One region of the Glutamicibacter sp. NPDC090743 genome, then DNA from elsewhere that is predicted to be linked to it. Evidence: riboswitches for the same ligand, from Rfam matches in the RefSeq annotation. Region 1 holds a riboswitch; the other holds the start of a gene.
The links. Region 1 has a riboswitch for S-adenosylmethionine ahead of ACIQTS_RS05780 (flavin reductase family protein). Riboswitches for the same ligand answer to the same signal wherever they lie in the genome.

Region 1 (9,634 bases):
TGGCCATATTGTGCTTGATGGCAGCAGAACGGGCGAAGTCCAGCGCGAAGGTTGACTTGCCCACCGCAGGACGGGCGGCGATGATGATCATCTGGCCGCCCTTCAGGCCCTGGGTCAGCTCGTCGAATTCATAGAATCCGGTGGGCACACCGGTAATGCCATCGCCCGCGTTGGCCGCGTTCTCGATTTCATCAACGGTGTCTTCGATGATGTCCGAAAGGCGCACGTAGTCTTCACTGCTGCGGTTCTCGGCCACCTTGTAGACCTCTGCCTGGGCTTCGTTGACGATTGCGTCAACTTCACCATCTGGCGAGTAGCCCATTTGGACAATACGCGTTCCAGCGTCAACCAATCGGCGCAGCACGGCGCGTTCGCGCACAATTTCTGCGTAGTACCCGGCGTTGGCTGCAGTTGGAACCTGCTGGATGAGATTGTGAAGGTAGGCGGCGCCACCAATGCGCGAGATTTCGCCGCGCTTGGTCAGCAAGTCGGCTACGGTGACCGCATCGGCTGGTTCGCCACGACCGTAGAGGTCGACAATCGCCTCGTAAATCGATTCGTGGGAGGGACGGTAGAAGTCGGTGCCGCGAATGGATTCAACGACGTCAGCAATGGCGTCCTTGGAGAGCATCATGCCACCGAGGACCGACATCTCGGCCTCGATATCCTGTGGCGGCTTGCGCCCTGCGTCGGAATCTCGTCCTTCGTAAACCGGCTCAGCACTCATTGCAGACACTTCCATCCCCTATTGACCCGCTGGGAAAAATTATCCTTGCCTCATGGCAACGCTTCATCGTGTCAGTCGATACGGACATTTGGATGTCAGGCGCCTGTGGATATTTCTCTCCCGAACCCAACACTAGGGCTGTTATTAACAGGCGTAAACCTCATTATCCACAGAATATGTGGATAACACTCCTCTACCTGTGGAGTTCCCTGTTCACAGTCTGGGGAGAACTCTGTGGATTACCCCACTCTACGTATCATTAATATCTGTTGACTTGGTTGTTTGTATTCGCACACCTGTGGACAGAAACTTAATTCATTGAAGCTCACGCCAACCGACCCAAGGTTATCAACACCCTTAATCGCCTAGTTCCCGGGGTTTTTCACCCTTTGTACACATTTGCCCACGTCTTGTCCACAGTTTTGTGGATAACCTTGTGGATACTGGTGAATTTACAAAACCCTAAGTCACCGTGGATTAAATTCGCCAGCAAGGCCGGATCTTCCAGTAGTCCACAATCGGCTAGGGTTTCTGCGTTCGGGGGCGGTGGATAACTTAATGTGTGCAACGACTCTGCGGGCGAACCTGGATCAGCGACTGGGCTGCCGGCGCACTCTCGCCACTTCGCGTCCGCGACGCGCGCCAGTGAAGACGCCATAAAGCGCCGGTTTCATTTGTGATGCGCAGCCTTTGCATGGCTCGGAAACCCCATCCGAGGGTTGCCGGCAATTCGCTGCCACTCTGGTCCAGCGTGCAGCGAGGATCCATGAGCTACCTGCGCGGTTCTGTTCGACAGCCCAGGCGGGTGGCGGATATGGCGAGTTCAAGGTTTCTCGCGACAGATACTTTGATGACGAGGTTATCGCCAAATGCCTGGGGCAGCTGGCCCAAGATGGCAGGCCATGAGATTGCCAGCCATCTTGCCACGTCTTCAGGGTGGCGAGAGAGAACGGGCATTGCCGGTGTCGAGGGCTGCGGGGAACGGCTCAACCCGCCCAACCGGAATTCAAAAAGCTCCGGCCAGATCGATGATTTGATCTCGCCGGAGCTTTGGAAGATGCGAAGCGCTTATACGAGCTCAGGAATCGGCAGCGAATGGAACCGCGAATCATGGAAGATCTGTGGCGAGTGCTCGGAGGTGCGGTGCCCGTGGACTTCCATCAGGACTACCCAGTGATCCCCCGCTTCGACCTCGTTGTAGATCGAAGTCTCCAGCCACAACGTGGAGTCGTTGACGAAGAGCGCGCCCTGATCCGAGGAATAGGTATCGATTCCGCGGAACCGGTCGCCATTTTTCGACGCAATCTGAGCGCAGACACCATCATTGCGTTCGCTCAGCACTGAGACGCCAATGCGGCCAGCTTCGCGCAGCTTTGGCCAAGTGTTCGAGGACTTCTGCACGGCGAACATCACCAGTGCAGGTTCGAGGGAAACTCCCACGGTAAACGATGAAGCGACAATTCCGGTCTTCACGCCATCCAGTTCTGCACAGAGGGCGGCTACCCCTGATGGATGCTGAGCGAAAACCTTGCGCAGGGTCAACGGGTCAAGTTCAAGATTCAATGACATGGCTCGATTCCTTTGGGTCTTGCCCACCGCGCAGTAGCCTGCAAGCATTGGCTTCTCGTTACTCGAAGCCGCTTGGGCTGAAGTTCCGCGCCGTGTGCGGTACTTGTTCCAGCACATTTTGTGTGGAACCGAATCCTCACCTGGAGCACCCCACTACCGTTGAGAGGGTTGCCGATCAGCAAGCCAGGGCTTATAGCTGATGCTCTTGATTCTGTTTAAAACGATATGGCTCATGACGAACAGCCGTCAAACATTTCACTTCGCAAATCGCAATATTCGACGCAATATTCGATCCAAGGCCCCGCCAGAAGTCCTTGGGCAGTCTTTTATTCGCCATACGCCGCGCTTCTTGAACGCCTCGGCCCCATGATCGCAGCAGGCTTCCGCCGCTCTTGATTCGGCAGAACACTAACGCCTCCCCTGGGCTCGGTGCCCTGGCGCGAATTCCCTACCGCCCACCGTAATGAAACTTGGTTTCCCGGCATGACGCTGAGGTTCATGCCACTATTGGTCATGGAGTGCATTGAGTCACACTCCTGCTTATTGTTCTCCGTAACCATCGATGACGATTGAGGAATAGCCACACCATGGTAGAGATTCAGGCAAACCATTCAGAATTGACCCCACTGCGTTTCTTGGAACGCACAGCCGAGGCCTATCCGAAGAAGACCGCCGTCATCCATGGAACTCGCAGCTTCTCCTATGAAGATTTCGAAGCACGGGTGCACCGCTTTGCCCAGGCGCTGAAGGCTCGCATTGAGCCGGGCGACCGCGTGGCCGTGCTGGCACCGAATACTCCCGAAATGCTCATGGCGCATTACGCCGTACCGCTGTCAGGCGCAGTCCTCGTTGCCCTGAACACCCGACTTTCGGCCCACGAGCTGCAATACATCATTGATCATTCTGCTGCCAAGCTGATGCTTGCCGACACAGAGCTGTTGGAGAACACGAAGACCCTGCGCCGCGAGAACCCAACGCTGGAGGCGCTCATCGAGATCACCGATGACCAGTACGCCGGAGAACGTCCGGACGTGCCCGTGGACGCCACCTTGGACGAGCTAATCGCACAAGCCTCGGATGAAAGACTTCCCTACGCCATCGCCGATGAGCGGGCTCCGATCACTCTCAATTACACGTCGGGCACCACCGGCAAGCCGAAGGGTGTGCTCTACTCGCACCGCGGCAGCTACCTGAACTCGTTGGGCGAAGCGCACCACCAGGGCTTCACCGCCAAGACCCGCTACTTGTGGACCCTGCCGATGTTCCACTGCAACGGCTGGTGCACTCCATGGGCCGTCACCGCGGCGGGAGGAACCCACCTGTGCCTGCGCGGCGTGCGCGAAGATTCCGTTTGGGATGCCATCGAGAATCTTGGAACCACCCACTTGTGCGGCGCTCCGACCGTCTGCTCCATCATCGCCGACTCCACCCGCGCCCACCAGCTCGATGCGCCACTGCGCATCACCACCGCAGGAGCTCCCCCGTCCCCGGCAATCATCTCCAAGCTGCAGAAGCTGGGCATCGAGGTAGTCCATGTATATGGCCTCACCGAGGTATACGGACCGTACACGGTGTGCGAGTACCAGGATGAGTGGGATGCCCTCGATGGCCCGGACCGGGCCGCGAAGCTCGCCCGCCAAGGCGTTGGCATGATTACCGCCGAGTCCGCACGCATTGTTGACGAGAACATGAACGATGTCCCGGCGGATGGACAGACCATGGGCGAAATCGTGCTGCGCGGCAATAACGTCATGATCGGCTACTATCGCGATGAAGCGGCCACTACCCAAGCTTTCCATGGCGGCTGGTTCCACACCGGCGATCTGGGTGTCATGCACCCGGATGGCTACATCCAGGTGCGCGACCGGGCCAAGGACATCATCATTTCCGGCGGCGAGAACATCTCCACCATCGAGGTGGAGCAGGCGCTGGCCTCGCACCCCGAGGTGCTGGACCTGGCCGTCATCGGCATAGCGGACGAGAAATGGGGCGAGCGTCCGGTGGCATATGTCATCCGCGCCAGCGGATCCTCCCTGGACGCGCAAACGCTGATTGAATTCGCCCGCGAAAAGCTGGCCGGTTTCAAGGTGCCGCGCACCATCGTCTTCCCGCAGGATCTGCCGCGCACCTCCACTGGTAAGGTGCAGAAGAATGTCCTGCGCGCCCAGGCGCTAGAAGCCAGCACACCGAACTAGCCCGAGGATCACCAATTGGATAACTCAGCACCACGGATTCCCAACAAGTCCAGCCGTTTCAGCGAAAGCATCGGACTGGAATTCGATGAAATCACAGCCACTGAAGTACGCGGCCACGCGCAGTTGGACGAGAACCACCACACCCCCTGGGGCGTAGTCCATGGCGGCGTGTACACCTCGATCATCGAGAGCGCAGGATCGGTGGGCGCCAGCTACGCGGTGGCCGAACGCGGGCAATTCGCAGTCGGCGTGCACAACGCCACCGACTTCCTGCGCCCTTCCACCGGAGCACGGGTCCAGGTGATCGCCACCGCGCTATTCCAAGGGCGCACCCAGCAGCTCTGGGAGGTCATCATCACCGATGAATCCACCGGCAAGCAGCTATCCCGCGGCCAGTTGCGCACCCAGAATGTGGATTTGCCTGAGAAATAAGACCCTCATGCCGGATGGGATTCGACTACGTGGCTTGCACGGCAACTCGACATGGGCAGGTCTACTTCGACATGAAGAAGGCCCGTGCCGACGGCACGGATTCTCATGCTCTGGAAATGGGCAAGTTGTTAAATCAATTCAGCTCAGCGCAAGCCAAGACTCCATGTGCCAAACCAGCTACTAGTGCGCTGGGTTTGCAAATAGTGAAGGCAGCGGCAGGGATACCCTTGGGCTGTTGGCGGTCCAGTTCAGTGAGCTTCTACTTCACATAATGTTTCTGCAATCCACTGAAGTAGTCCTCTCAAGCAAAGAAAGAAGTTGCGCAAATGAACGTCTCCTCCAAGAAACTCATCGGCAAATGTCCCCTATGGACTTGGGTGATGATGGGACTGGCGCTTGCATCGGCCCTGGCCCTAGTTGATTGGAACGGCTCAGGGGAGGCAAAGCCGTTGTGAATGTTTTTCCTACCTAGCGCATTTGGCTTAGCTGGTGGCATTATCGCCACAGCGAAGAAAAGCTATGGATGGGGGCTCATATCCGTAGCTCTTGGCGTACTGGCCGTGCAACTATTAGCGCTCGGAGTCACCCTCGTTCAAGGACCATAGAGGTCTCCTCGGTATTTTCGGATTCCAAGTATCTTGGTATGTGTCAAGACAACTCGGAGCAGGGACCCTAGATGCACTCTAAGCGAACTTGCGAGTCCTGCGAGAGGCACCATACCGAGCACGTGAAACACCGCATCCTCAGAAGGACGAAGCGGCCAGTTGCATATCCAGAATATGGATTTGCCTGAGAATCCGGCCTAGCTGGTTTTCACACCGCGAGCACGGGCGTACGGTAGGTGGCATCTAACGCTCAAGCTCCAGGAGATTCGCCATGAGTGCGACCTATACCTTCGATGTGTTCAGCAGCCTCGATGGCTTCGGCAGCGCCGCCGGCGATTGGGGCGGCTACTGGGGAAAACAGGGGCCAGAGCTGTTAGCCCACCGCCTCGCGCTCTACACTCCGGCTTGCCGCATGGTTTTCGGAGCCAACACCTTCCGTCTCTTCAGCCGCTTCTGGGCAGAAATCGAGGCGAATCCCGAGGTTGAAGACGCGTGGGGTGTGGCCCTGCACGACAAGCCCGCCACCGTCATCTCCACCACCCTGGAAGAGCCGCTGTCCTGGCCAAACACCACGCTGGAGCGAGCTGATGCACTGGAAGTCGTCGCACAGCTCAAGGAAACTTCAGATGTGCCGCTGCGCTCCCACGGCTGCTTAGCGATGAACCATTCCCTGCTGGCGGCAGGTCTTGTGGACTTCATCCAGGTGACCATCTTCCCGGTACTGACCGGGCATAGCGGTTCTGCCCCGGTACTTGGCGGGGTCGATGACTACGATCTGGAACTTGTCGAGTCCAAGCTGCTGGACGGACGGATCCAGGAACTGACTTATCGCCCGACGCGCCATCAACCAGCGCATGGATAGCAGCTCGATGAAGCGCATTCTGGGTACCTGCCTAGTGCTCGGCGCAGTGTTCCTCGCCGGATGCTCCGCGACAACGCCGCCTCCAATCACGGCTACCGAATCGCAAGCTGTTCCAGCACCACTGGCCACCGGACTCGAAGCCCCCTGGTCCATGGTCTACGCGCAGGGCAGGTTGCTGGTCAGCGAACGTGATTCCGGGCGGATCGTGGAGGTTTTGGAGTCCGGAGAACTGCGCGAATTAGCCCGGCTCGATGATCTGGTGGCGACCGGAGAAGGCGGACTGCTGGGCCTGGCCTTCCTCGCACCGGACCGGCTCTATGCGTATTCCACCGCGGAATCCGGCAACCGCATCCAGCGGTTCACGTTGCAAGGCAGCGCCGGGAATCTTTCACTGTCGGCCCCGCGCACCTTGATTGACGGGTTGCCCTCGGCCAGCATCCACAACGGCGGGCGGCTGGCCATCGGCTCGGAAGGGATGCTCTATGCCTCCGTGGGCGATGCGGGCAATCCCCAGCAAGCCCAGGACCTGCAGCAGCTGGGCGGAAAGATCCTGCGCATGGCACCTGACGGCAGCGTCCCGGACGACAACCCGTTCGAGAATTCCCTCGTCTACAGCTATGGGCACCGCAATGTGCAGGGCCTGGCGTGGAGTGCTGATGGCACCATGTACGCCAGCGAGTTCGGACAGAACACCTTCGACGAGCTGAACATCATCGAAGCCGGGGGAAACTACGGCTGGCCCGAAGCCGAGGGAAAAAGCGGCGGAAATCCGTCGTACGCCGATCCGATTGCGCAGTGGTCCCCGTCCGAGGCCAGCCCCAGCGGCATCGCGATCCTCGATGGCACCCTCTACCTGGCGAATCTGCGCGGAGAAGTGCTGCGCGCGGTGGAACTGGACGAGCCGGCCACCGAGCATGAACTGCTCGATGGCCGGCTCGGCCGGCTACGCGACGTGCTAGTGGATCCTGACGGCGCACTGCTGGTGCTGACCAACAATACCGACGGGCGCGGCCAGCCAGGGGCGGGCGATGACCGCATCCTGCGCATCGATCCCCGCCTGGCCGGCGACTAGCTGGCCGGGCGCATGTCTCCGGTCTCCTGGAAGCGCTGGTGCCAGGACAGGGCCTCGCCTAGCAGATGCGGGGTGTGCTTGCCGTAGCTGTCCTTGCACGCACGGTCGAAGTAGTCCTGCAGCATCGGGCGGTACTCCGGGTGGGCGCAGTTATCGATGACCAGCTGCGCACGCTGCTTTGGCGAGTGGCCGCGCAGGTCGGCCAGGCCCTGTTCGGTAATCAGGATCATGGTGTCGTGCTCGGTGTGGTCCACATGCGAAGCAAAAGGAACGATGCCCGAGATCTTGCCGCCCTTGGCGGTCGATGGGGACATGAACACCGACAGGTAGCCGTTGCGGGCGAAGTCGCCCGAGCCGCCGATGCCGTTCATCACGTGCGATCCCAGCACGTTGGTGGAATTCACGTTGCCGTAGATGTCGGCTTCGATCATGCCGTTCAGCGCAATGCAGCCCAGCCGGCGGATGATCTCCGGATGGTTCGAGATTTCCTGGGCGCGCAGCAGGATGCGCTCGCGGTAGTGGTCGACGTTGCGGTTGAATTCCTCGATGCCCTCCGAAGACAGCGAGAAGCTGGTGGCGGAGGCGAACTCGATGGTCCCGTCCTTGATCAGCTCCAGCATTCCGTCCTGGATGACCTCGGTATAGGCGGTCAGGCCCTTGTAGCCGCCACGGGCCAGGCCAGCGAGCACTGCGTTGGCGATATTGCCCACGCCCGACTGCAGCGGGAGCAGCTTCTCGGACAGGCGTCCGGCACGGATCTCGGAATCCAGGAAGGTCAGCAGGTGATCGGCGATCTTCTCGCTGGTCTCGTCCACCGGGGCGAAGGGGCTCAGGCGGTCTGGCGCGTCGGTTTCCACGACGGCGACGATCTTGTTGACGTCGACGTCCATGTACTGCTGGCCGATGCGGTCACGCACGGTTCTCAGGCCGATCGGCTTGCGGTGCGGAGGCAGTGCGGTGCCGTAGTAGACATCGTGCATGCCCTCCATGGCCGCAGACTGCTGGGAATTGACCTCGATGATGATCTTGTCGGCCATCTCCAGCCAGGTCTTGTTGTTGCCCACCGAGCTGGAAGGGATCAAGTCGCCCTCGGCGGTGACGCCGACAACTTCGACGATGGCCAAGTCGATCTTTCCGTAGAAGCCGAACCAGGCGTGCTGGGCGACATGGGACAGGTGGATGTCCATGTATTCCATGTTGCCCTCGTTGATGCGGCGGCGCAGCTCGGGGTCGGACATGTACGGCAGGCGCAGGTTCATGCCTTCGGCCTTGGCCAGCACGCCATCAAGCTCAGGGGCGGTGGAAGCGCCGGTAAGCACGTTGATCTTGAAGTCCTTGCCCGCAGCGTGCTGGCGCTCCATCTGCGCTGCCAGTGCCCCGGGCACGGCCTTCGGGTATCCTGCACCGGTAAAGCCGCTCATGGCGACAGTCATGCCTGGCTTAATGAACTCTGCAGCTTGCTCGGCGCTCATCAAGCGATCAGCAAAGGCCCGGTGGTGAATACGTTCGTGCAAAATAACCCCTTCAGAACTTCCTTGTGACACAGGTCTATAACCCGCGTCTCACCGGAATACTTTAGCTGGTCGGCACAGTGATTCAGGCCTCGCTGTGCGCTCCTGAGCGATGGGTGGCATATTTATCGATGAGGTGCGCTCTATTTGCGCTGACCGGTCCGTCAGGAATGGCAGCTTGGCAGCGACCGCCGGGAGCTCGATCGCTAGCCAAGTTCGGCGTGCGTGCCCTCGCGGATCGCTTTCACTTGCAGGCGGGCGCCCATGGCTTCTGCGTAGCGGCGCAGGGTGGCCAGCTGGACTCGATCAAGGTCCCCGGTCTCCATGCGGGCGATGCGGTCCACGCTCAGCTTCAGCACGGTGGCAAGTTCTACTTGGCTCAGTTCTGCCTCTTCGCGCAGCGCACGCAACGACAGGCGCCGGGACTCGCTTTGCACACGGCGCTGATGCTCTGCCACAGCTTCGCGTTGCGCCTCGGTCAATACTTCAGGATCCGCATACGCAAAACCCATTTGTTCCACCGCTTCTCTCGATCGTGCTGGCTTTGGACGTACTCATCTTCGAGGCTATTGCTGCAAATTGGCCAAGCCAATGATTATGACGCATTGGACGCAAGACGATCTGGTGAAATGTTAGCCACTTCTAAGTGACCATGACCAGT
Region 2 (9,634 bases), on a different contig from region 1:
AGCCATGCCCAAGCCAACGATGGCGTACATGGCCCATGGGAATAAGGTCCAGTGGAAGAGCGTGGTGCCCATAGCGGTGCTCAATGCATCACTGGTGGAACCTTCCACCGTTCCCGGAGGAGGCGACATGTAGAAGTACAGCGGCTCGCCCACGCCGTAGAAGACCAAGCCGATGCCCATGCCGGTTGCGAACATCATCGAGATCCACGAGACCGTGGAGAACTTTGGCGTCTCGCCGTCCTTGCCCAGCGGGATGCGTCCAAAGTTCTTGGCCGCTACGACGATGGCGAAGACCGCGAAAACCGCGGCAGCAATGACAAAAAGCCAGCCAGTGTTGGTGATAACCCAGTCAAGGGCCGCGCTGGAGGCCTTGCCCAGCCCTTCGGGGCTAGCGAAACCCCAAATAATAAAGGCCAGCGCTAGAGCGCCGGCGATTCCGAATACCCAGTAATCCGTACCGGAAAGTGAGTACTTCTTAGGTCGTCTGTGACGAACTGAATGCAGTTCCTCAACGAGGTCGCCGATTGATTGATCCGTCTGCTTCATTGCGGTCTTCCTTCACTGGTGAGATCCCGCGGATAAGATCCGGGCGGAATCTGCCGAGCCATCGCCTCTCGAGTAAACGATCGCCATGCAGTGTGATTGATTGCGAATTGCTTTTCGGGTGTCGGTCCACTGTGTCTAAATCTCGCGTTGAAGCAGCCTGAAAGAAACAACTATTCTCCGCTAATATCCCGCGAATTATTCCTGCGAGTTGACTCGATTTAGCACGATTTTGACACGATGAATCCCAAAATGGGCCTTTTCCAGCATGGTCGACATCTCATCAAGGGTCAAATCAGATCCTTGATTTCTCGCCGTTTCCGGATCTTCAGCACCCCGGGATCACATTGTTTACGCTGGCAGTGCCATCCATGTGAGCTTCCTCGCCCCACAGGATTTTTCGCTCCCCGAACCCGTGGAATCATCAATTGGACCGCAATATTTCCCAAGATAAAACCACGCACTATTCGCTTTCTTATTTCGGGTGAAATGTCTGCGATTTCGTAATTTTCCTCCCCCAGAAGCACATCACGCTTGAACATGCACCATACGGAATACTTACTAATGAAGCATCGATTCAACCAGTCAGCTGGAGTCCACCCACTTTTAACGCGAAATACACTGGAACTTATCTTGACTGATTCAAAATAAGCAGGCATGCTGGGTACATGACATCACAGGCAGGGATCGAGCAGGTGCTGAAGGCGGCATCGATGCGGGTCACGCAACCGCGCGTTGCGGTACTTTCCGCCGTCGCGGCGCACCCGCACGCGGATACCGAAACCATCATTTCGGCTGTCCGTGAAGATCACCCCAATGTGTCGCACCAAGCTGTCTACGATTCACTCAGGCTCTTCACGAAACTGGGTGTCATTCGGCAGATACAGCCACAGGGCCATACCGCCCGCTATGAAGCCCGCGTTGGCGACAATCACCACCATGTGGTGTGCCGCCAGTGCGGAACGCTGGCGGACGTCGACTGCGCTGTCGGCGGCGCCCCGTGCCTGCATGCTTCCAATGACCACGGGTTCAGCATTGATGAAGCCGAAGTGATCTATTGGGGCACCTGCCCGGATTGCCAGGCTGCGAACGCATAGTTGCTGTCTAAGTAAACCCCTAGATTTGCCATCGTCATCAGCGCAGCTGCTGTGCGATGGATAAAACCAGATAAACCCTAAACAATCCGGAAGGAAAGAGCACATGTCTGAGATGACTGCAGGTCAGTGCCCAGTAGTTGGCGGCGCGGGTCGAATTCACCCTACCCAGGGCAATGCCAACACCGAATGGTGGCCGAATAAGCTGAATCTGAGGATTCTGGCCAAGAACCAGCAGGTTTCCAACCCGCTGGACGAGAACTTCGACTACATTGAAGCCTTCAATGCCCTCGACTTGTCGGCAGTAAAAGCCGACCTGACCGAAATCATGACCCAGTCGCACGACTGGTGGCCAGCAGACTTCGGCCACTACGGCCCGTTCTTCATCCGCATGGCTTGGCACTCCGCAGGCACCTACCGCTCGCACGACGGCCGCGGCGGCGGCGGCGCAGGCCAGCAGCGCTTCGCTCCGCTGAACTCGTGGCCTGACAACGTTTCGCTGGACAAGGCTCGCCGCCTGCTGTGGCCAGTGAAGAAGAAGTACGGCCAGTCGATTTCCTGGGCCGACCTTATCCTGCTGGCTGGCAACGTGGCTCTGGAAGACATGGGCTTCGAGACCTTCGGTTTCGCCGGCGGCCGCAAGGACGTTTGGGAAGCAGATGACGATGTCTACTGGGGCCCGGAAAAGGTCTGGCTGGACAGCGAACGCTACACCGGCAAGCGAGACCTGGATGCTCCTCTGGCAGCAGTGCAGATGGGCCTGATCTACGTGAATCCTGAGGGTCCTGACGGAAATCCGGATCCGCTGGCCTCGGCCGTAGACATCCGCGAAACCTTCCGCCGCATGGGCATGAACGACGAGGAGACCGTCGCGCTGATCGCCGGTGGCCACACCTTCGGCAAGACCCACGGCGCGCATGCCGATGACAAGATCGGCCCGGATCCAGAAGCAGCTCCGCTTGAAATGCAGGGACTGGGCTGGAAGAACGGCCACGGCACCGGCAAGGGCGCGGACACCGTGTCCTCGGGTCTTGAAGTCACCTGGACCTACCACCCAACCCGCTGGGACAACGAGTTCTTCCACATCCTCTTCGCCTACGAATGGGAACTGTTCGAATCCCCAGCAGGCGCCAAGCAGTGGCGCCCGGTCAACAATGGCGGAGCCGGCTTGGTCCAGCCTGCATTCGAGACCTTGGAACACCGCGAGCCACGCATGCTTACCAGCGACCTGGCCCTGCGCTTCGACCCGGTCTACGGCCCGATCTCCAAGAACTTCAAGGAGAACCCAGACCAGTTCGCAGACGCCTTCGCCCGCGCATGGTTCAAGCTGACCCACCGCGACATGGGCCCGAAGTCCCGCTACTTCGGCCCAGAGGTTCCTGCTGAGGACCTGCTCTGGCAGGATCCACTGCCAGCAGCTCCGCAGACCACCTTGGGTGCAACTGAAGTTGCCGCACTTAAAGCCCTGATCAACGATTCGGGACTGACCGTCCAGCAGCTGGTATCCACGGCTTGGAAGGCCGCTTCGACCTTCCGCACCTCGGATAAGCGCGGCGGCGTTAACGGCGGCCGCATCCGCCTGGAACCACAGGTCTCCTGGAGCGTGAACCAGCCTGAGCAGCTCAAACCGGTAATTGCCAAGCTGGAAGAGATTGTTGACAACTTCAACGCCACTTCCGGGATCAAGGCTTCCTTCGCGGACGTCGTTGTCCTAGCCGGCAACGTCGGAGTCGAGCAGGCAGCCCTGGCAGCTGGCCAGCAGGTCGAGGTTCCATTCACCCCGGGCCGCGTAGACGCAACCCAGGAGCAAACCGACGTTGACCAGTTCGCATGGCTGGAACCAGTTTCCGACGGATTCCGCAACTACGACTCGGGCTTCGTCAAGCTGCCTAGCGAGTACTTGCTGATCGACCGCGCGAATCTGCTGGGCCTCTCGGCACCGGAAGCGACCGTACTGCTCGGTGGACTGCGCGTCATCGGCAATAACTGGGACGGCTCCAACTTGGGCGTCTTCACCGACACCCCAGGCGCGTTGACCAACGACTTCTTCGCGAACCTGCTGGAGCTGGGGTTGGAATGGACCCCATCCGCTGACGAGCAGACCTACACCACCACCGATGGCCGCTGGACCGGCAGCCGCGTGGATCTGGTGTTCGGTGCCAACTCCGAGCTGCGTGCACTGGCCGAGGTTTACGCTTCGGATGATGCCAAGGAGAAGTTCGTCAATGACTTCGCCTCCGCTTGGGCCAAGCTCATGGACGCAGATCGCTTCGAACTGCGCAGCAAGTAGCAGCTGCTGGGCCGCGAGCCCGTAGCAATTAGTGCTGGGCTGCTGCTTCCCGCAAGGGAGGCAGCAGCCCAGCACTTGTTTCATGCGGGAGCTGCCCGTCAGAACAGCGTCGCGGCGCCGCTGGCGAAGTCCGGGTTCTCCAGCTTCAGCAGCTCGGACTTGGCTTCCAAGCCTCCCAGGTAGCCGCCCAATGAACCATCGGTGCGCAGCACCCGATGGCAGGGCAGCACGATGGGAATCGGGTTGGTGGCGCAGGCTGAACCGACGGCCCGCACCGCCTTCGGCTTGCCGATCTGCTGCGCCAGCTGGGCGTAGCTCAGGGTATGCCCGTAATCGATATGACCCAGTTCCAGCTGCACCTGGCGGCGGAACTCGGTGGAGAGCTGCAAGTCCACCGGAAGATCGAAGCCATGCCGCTGGCCCGCGAAATACTCCTCCAGTTGCCGGGCGGCATCATCCAGGCTCGAATTGTCGCGCAGGATCCGCGGGCTGAGCCTTTCCGAGAGCACCTCCAGAATCCGGTCATGGCCTTCGGATTCAAAAGCGACCCGGACCAGCCCGGCATCGGTGCTGGCCAGCAGCAAGGCCCCCACGGGGCTATCGACCACGCGATAGGCAACATCAACAAGTTCCCGTGCACGGGCCCGCTCAACGAGCCGGCCCTGCAGCGAGTCGAGGATTTGCGCTTCAGCGGCCGTAGCCTGCTGCCGATAATTTATTCCGTTCATGGCTGCTCCCTCCATAGTTCTTGGTCATCCATCCGGGCCCGCAGATTCTTGATCCCATCGGCGCCCGAACGCCGGGCGGCAGCTTCGGTGCCGGAAAGGATTCCGGCAATTTGCGCGTAGCTCATTCCGCCCAGATAGCGGTAGGCCACCACCTGCCGCTGCTTGCCAGGAAGCTGGTTCACCTCATGCCACAGCTGCAGGTTCTCCAACTGCAGATCCGGCCGTTGGGCCGATGGGGCCAGGCTGTCCACGTCTTGGCCGATGAGGATTTCCGGCTTGTTCCTGCGCAACTCGTCAATGGCTTTGTTCCGGGCAATACGCACTAGCCATGCCAGGACATTGGCGTCTTCAGGCAATTGCGGGTACGCCTTGAGCGCGGCAAGGAACGTTTCGGACCAGGCGTCTTGCGCGCGATGCTCATCAAGCAGGGCACGGCAAACGCGCAGGACGTTCAGTCCATAGTCCTGGACTATCCGCTCGAACGGTGCTTGCATGGATCTCCTGGCATTTGCGCCTTCATGGCTTCTCACCATGTAAACGTACGAGGAGACCATTTTGTGAGGCGTGAATGAAAAAAATTTCCTTCACGCAGAGACCCCATGGATTCCTAGAAAGCCATCAGATCCAATTCGCTGGCGATCTGCTCAAGGCGGATCAAGTCCAAGTGGAGCATTTCGCCATTTTCCACGCCTTGGGGATCCGTGGTTCCGGCCAATGCGTCACGGATGGTGCGCATGGTGGCCCCATGGCTGACAATCATGACCTTGCGCCCGGCATGCCTGCTGGCCAACTCCAGCAGCGCTGGCACCGCACGGCTCAAGATCTGGGCACGCGGCTCACGCAGGTCCTTGGCAGCAGCCGATTCCGCTTCGCTGACCTCGGCCATGATCCGGCCTTCCAGCGGGCCGAAGCCGCGTTCAATGAGTTCCGGAACAGCGTTCCCCGTCTCGGCCTCGATCTGCTGGGCAATCAGCGCGGCAGTTTCCCGGGCACGTTCCAAGGGCGAAGCAAGTACCAGCGACCAGTTCTGGCCGATGAGCTGGCGCCCGACCTCGCGAGCTTGTTCGCGCCCGGTATCGTTCAACGGGATATCGGTACGCCCCTGCAGGCGCCCTGCAAGGTTCCAATCGGTCTGCCCGTGTCGCACCAGTGCCAGCGAAGTATCCATGACTCCAGCCTAACCGGGGTAATAGGTATCGAAGAATCTCCGATAACAGCTCCAATACGCAACGTTACGACTCATAGTTGGGTCACGAACGGTCATGTTGCGAAGATTATTACACCATCCCGAGCGGCTGAGAGATCTGGTTCGATGACGCCGCAGCAACCTGCCACATCCGGTGGTTACGGTGCTACCGCCAGAAACGATGCAGCCGCCTACCCGTTGGACCACAGCAGGAAGCGACATTGATTCCGGGATTCCTGCCTCGATCGCGGCCCGCCCTGCGGTGCCCGCGAAACCCCAATCGACAAGGAGTCGTAAGCCACCATGGCAGATCACAAGTTTGGATTCCGCACCCGCGCATTGCATGCCGGAGGCACCCCCGATGCCGAGCATGGCTCACGCGCAGTGCCGATTTACCAGACCACTTCGTTCGTCTTCAAGGACGCTGACGATGCGGCCAACCTCTTTGCCTTGCAGAAGTACGGCAACATCTACTCGCGTATCGGCAACCCGACCGTAGCGGCTTTCGAAGAGCGCATGGCTTCGCTGGAAGGCGGCATCGGAGCGGTAGCCACCGGCTCGGGCATGGCCGCGGAATTCGTCACCTTCGCGGCCTTGGCCCAGGCAGGCGACCACATTGTGGCTTCCTCGAAGCTCTATGGCGGCACCATCACCCAGCTCGATGTCTCGCTGCGCCGCTTCGGCATCAACACCACTTTCATCGACTCCAATGATCCCGCCGACTTCGAAGCGGCGATCCAGGAAAACACCAAGGCCGTCTACACCGAGGTGGTGGCCAACCCGTCCGGCGACATCGCTGACCTGAAGGGCCTGGCCGAGGTGGCGCACCGCCACAATCTCCCGCTGGTAGTCGATTCGACGCTCACTCCCCCGTACATCCTGCGCCCTATCGAGCACGGCGCGGATATCGTGATCCACTCGGCCACCAAGTTCATCGGCGGGCACGGCACCACCCTGGGCGGCGTGGTCATCGAGTCGGGCAAGTTCAACTGGGGCAATGGCAAGTTCCCCACCATGACCGAACCGGTTGCCAGCTACGGCAACGTCTCCTGGTGGGACAACTTCGGCGAGTACGGCTTCCTGACCAAGCTGCGCAGCGAGCAGCTGCGCGACTTCGGACCGGCTCTGCCGGCCCAGTCCGCATTCCAGCTGCTGCAGGGCCTGGAGACCTTGCCGCAGCGCATGGACAACCACCTGTCCAACGCGAAGCAGGTCGCTGCCTGGTTGCAGGCCGATGAGCGCGTGACCTACGTGAACTATGCCGGCCTGGAATCCCACCCGCAGCACGCGCAGGCCAAGGAGCTACTGCCCATGGGCGTCGGCTCGGTCTTCAGCTTCGGGGTGAAGGGCGGGCGCGAAGCCGGCTCGAAGTTCATCGAAGCCCTGCAGTTGGCCAGCCACCTGGCCAACATCGGCGATGCCCGCACCCTGGTGCTGCACCCGGCCTCCACCACCCACCAGCAGCTGAGCGCCGAGCAGCTGGTCTCCGCTGGCGTGCCAGAAGATTTGATCCGCCTGTCGGTAGGACTGGAAGATGTCGAGGACATCCTCTGGGATCTGGACCAGGCGCTGGCCGCTTCGCAGGAAGCGATTGCCGGTTCCGCCGCAGGGTTCGAGGCACCGGCCTACGACGGTTCCGCCTGCGCATTGCCAACCGCTTCGAAGGGAGCAATCTAATGACTGCCGTTGATACCGCTTGGGAAGGCCCGGGAGCCGCACAGCGCCTGGAGATCCTGCGTGACACCAAGTCCATCGCCATTGTCGGCGCCTCGAACAAGCCATCGCGCGCCAGCTATTTTGTGGCTACCTACCTGCTCTCCTCCTCCAAGTACAAGGTGTATTTCATCAACCCGGTACTCGATGAGATCCTGGGCCAGCCGGTGTACAAGTCGCTGGCCGATCTGCCGGAGACCCCGGATCTGGTGGAGGTTTTCCGCAAGCACGATGACCTGCCTACCGTGTTGGACGAGGCCCTGGCCGTAGGCGCGAAGACCCTGTGGCTGCAGCTGGGATCCTGGCACGAGGAAGTGGCCCGGCGCGCCGAGGCCGCGGGCATGAATGTGGTCATGGACCGCTGCGTGAAGATCGAGCACGCCCGCTTCCACGGCGGCCTGCGCCTGGCTGGATTCAATACCGGCGTCATTTCCTCCAAGCGCCAGGTACTTGCCTAGGGAGTCCAAGATTCCAGGAAATGGGTGCATGCAACATTGCGTTGCATGCACCCATTTTTCTGCGGCAATTCCCCGGAAATGGCCGGTTTGGTCAACGACGCTGAACTTTTGCACGGAGCATTCCGAAGGAAGAACAAGACCTCTGCCGAACCATGGTCGATGCAATTGGCCCACGGCATGCCGTGGGTGTGGCCCCGAAGTGCTCGACGCATTCAATCACAGATCGAAAAATCTGCAAACCACAGCACTGCAAGACAAGGCCAAACGACCCAAACCCTAAAACAGGCAGGGAGAATCGAGTTCGATTCGCTACGAGCACGAACGAAACAAGAAAAATCCCGCCCGCACTGCTATATGAAAACTCAATTCCCTTGGCCCGAGAACATTCCAGCATCTCGCAATAGCATGGTGCCGCACCCTCGATGCTGCACGGAGTTGAAATTTCTCTGGGCGAGGATTCCATCTGCGGCACCCAGCTAAGAGGCATCGGAGACAGTACTCTGGGTTGACGCACTATTCAGAATTCTCCGGAAGCAGAAGCCTCCTTGGAGGTGCGCCAGTTGACTGGAGATACGAAGGAGCAGACAGTGGATGCAAATCGAAGAACCCTATGGTCCGTGGCCCTCGGGATGAGCTTGACTGCCTTGGTATGCAGCGGGATTGCCCTGTATTCTACGGGGGTCATCATGGATGAGAACAACCTGGACTCATGGCCTGCCCCGGCTCTTTGGGTGGTGGCGATTGTTGGTGTCGTGGGGCTGCTGATTAGCTTGCCCGGCTGGTTTGCTACCAAGGAAACCAAAAAGGCTTCCTAGCTGTTGCTTCCCTTGTCCATAATCGGAGCGTTCTGCCGGACGGCCTAGTTCTTTTGACCAGTTACGTCGCCTTCCACGTAGGTGGTGTATCCGCACAGCTTCCCGGTTTCATCGGTCGTCTTCGTCGCGGCGAAGATGATGTAAGGCCAGGATCTCAGGTCCCATCCGTCGCGTCCCCACCCTGGAACTTCGTACCACCCGGTACCGGCCAGCGATTCCATCCAGTCATACACTTCGCCGTACATATCGCGCTCGACAGTTGCCGGGACGGTAACGGTTTCGCGGCTGTCTTTGGTCGTGGTCTGCATAGGTTTTTTGCATCCTTTCGCTTCACGGAAAGAGGGGCAGATTGCCAGCCTCCCGTCGAAGCCCTCCCCCGGTTGTTTTTCTGCCTGCTGGCGAAAAGAAATGTAGCGGGGCCAGCCGGAAACCCATCAACCCGTCAGGCGTGCGCAATCCACGAAAATCTTGGGCCGAAAGAAGCGACGAAGGAGCGCGGACCAAGAATTTCTGGTGGAGCACGCCCGAAGCGCAGCGAGTGGCTTGTGGGTTTGGAGGTGGCCCGTACACTCCGAAGGACAGCAGCAAAAACAGGAAAAGACCTGACGAAGTCCGGGCCACCAACCGGACACGCCAGCGGACGCCCGACACACCTTGGAGACGAGCTTGCGAGGACCCAGGGTGTTCAACGGGACGAGAACCTCATGGCATACCTAGCCTGTGTCTAACGTCCACGACCATCCTGAACGGGGAATGCTCGCATGTTCAGAACCCACAGCGGGATTTGTAGCCAAAGTTTATCAACGC

Region 2: another riboswitch for S-adenosylmethionine. It lies ahead of ACIQTS_RS14200 (O-acetylhomoserine aminocarboxypropyltransferase/cysteine synthase family protein); the one in region 1 lies ahead of ACIQTS_RS05780 (flavin reductase family protein).

Annotation. Positions count from the first base shown of each region.
Region 1 is NZ_JBIVXE010000002.1:505,560-515,193, forward strand. It holds gene dnaB (replicative DNA helicase) at 1-727, opposite strand, end outside; gene ACIQTS_RS05780 (flavin reductase family protein) at 1,796-2,296, opposite strand; SAM riboswitch class IV at 2,391-2,507, opposite strand; gene ACIQTS_RS05785 (long-chain-fatty-acid--CoA ligase) at 2,884-4,491, shown strand; gene ACIQTS_RS05790 (PaaI family thioesterase) at 4,507-4,923, shown strand; gene ACIQTS_RS05795 (dihydrofolate reductase family protein) at 5,800-6,390, shown strand; gene ACIQTS_RS05800 (PQQ-dependent sugar dehydrogenase) at 6,398-7,462, shown strand; gene ACIQTS_RS05805 (acetyl-CoA hydrolase/transferase family protein) at 7,459-8,976, opposite strand; gene ACIQTS_RS05810 (helix-turn-helix domain-containing protein) at 9,180-9,485, opposite strand.
Region 2 is NZ_JBIVXE010000006.1:248,184-257,817, forward strand. It holds gene ACIQTS_RS14170 (BCCT family transporter) at 1-546, opposite strand, end outside; gene ACIQTS_RS14175 (Fur family transcriptional regulator) at 1,212-1,640, shown strand; gene katG (catalase/peroxidase HPI) at 1,744-3,927, shown strand; gene ACIQTS_RS14185 (methylated-DNA--[protein]-cysteine S-methyltransferase) at 4,026-4,655, opposite strand; gene ACIQTS_RS14190 (RNA polymerase sigma factor) at 4,652-5,149, opposite strand; gene ACIQTS_RS14195 (histidine phosphatase family protein) at 5,263-5,823, opposite strand; SAM riboswitch class I at 5,935-6,029, shown strand; gene ACIQTS_RS14200 (O-acetylhomoserine aminocarboxypropyltransferase/cysteine synthase family protein) at 6,145-7,518, shown strand; gene ACIQTS_RS14205 (CoA-binding protein) at 7,518-8,012, shown strand; gene ACIQTS_RS14210 (hypothetical protein) at 8,600-8,827, shown strand; gene ACIQTS_RS14215 (hypothetical protein) at 8,872-9,135, opposite strand.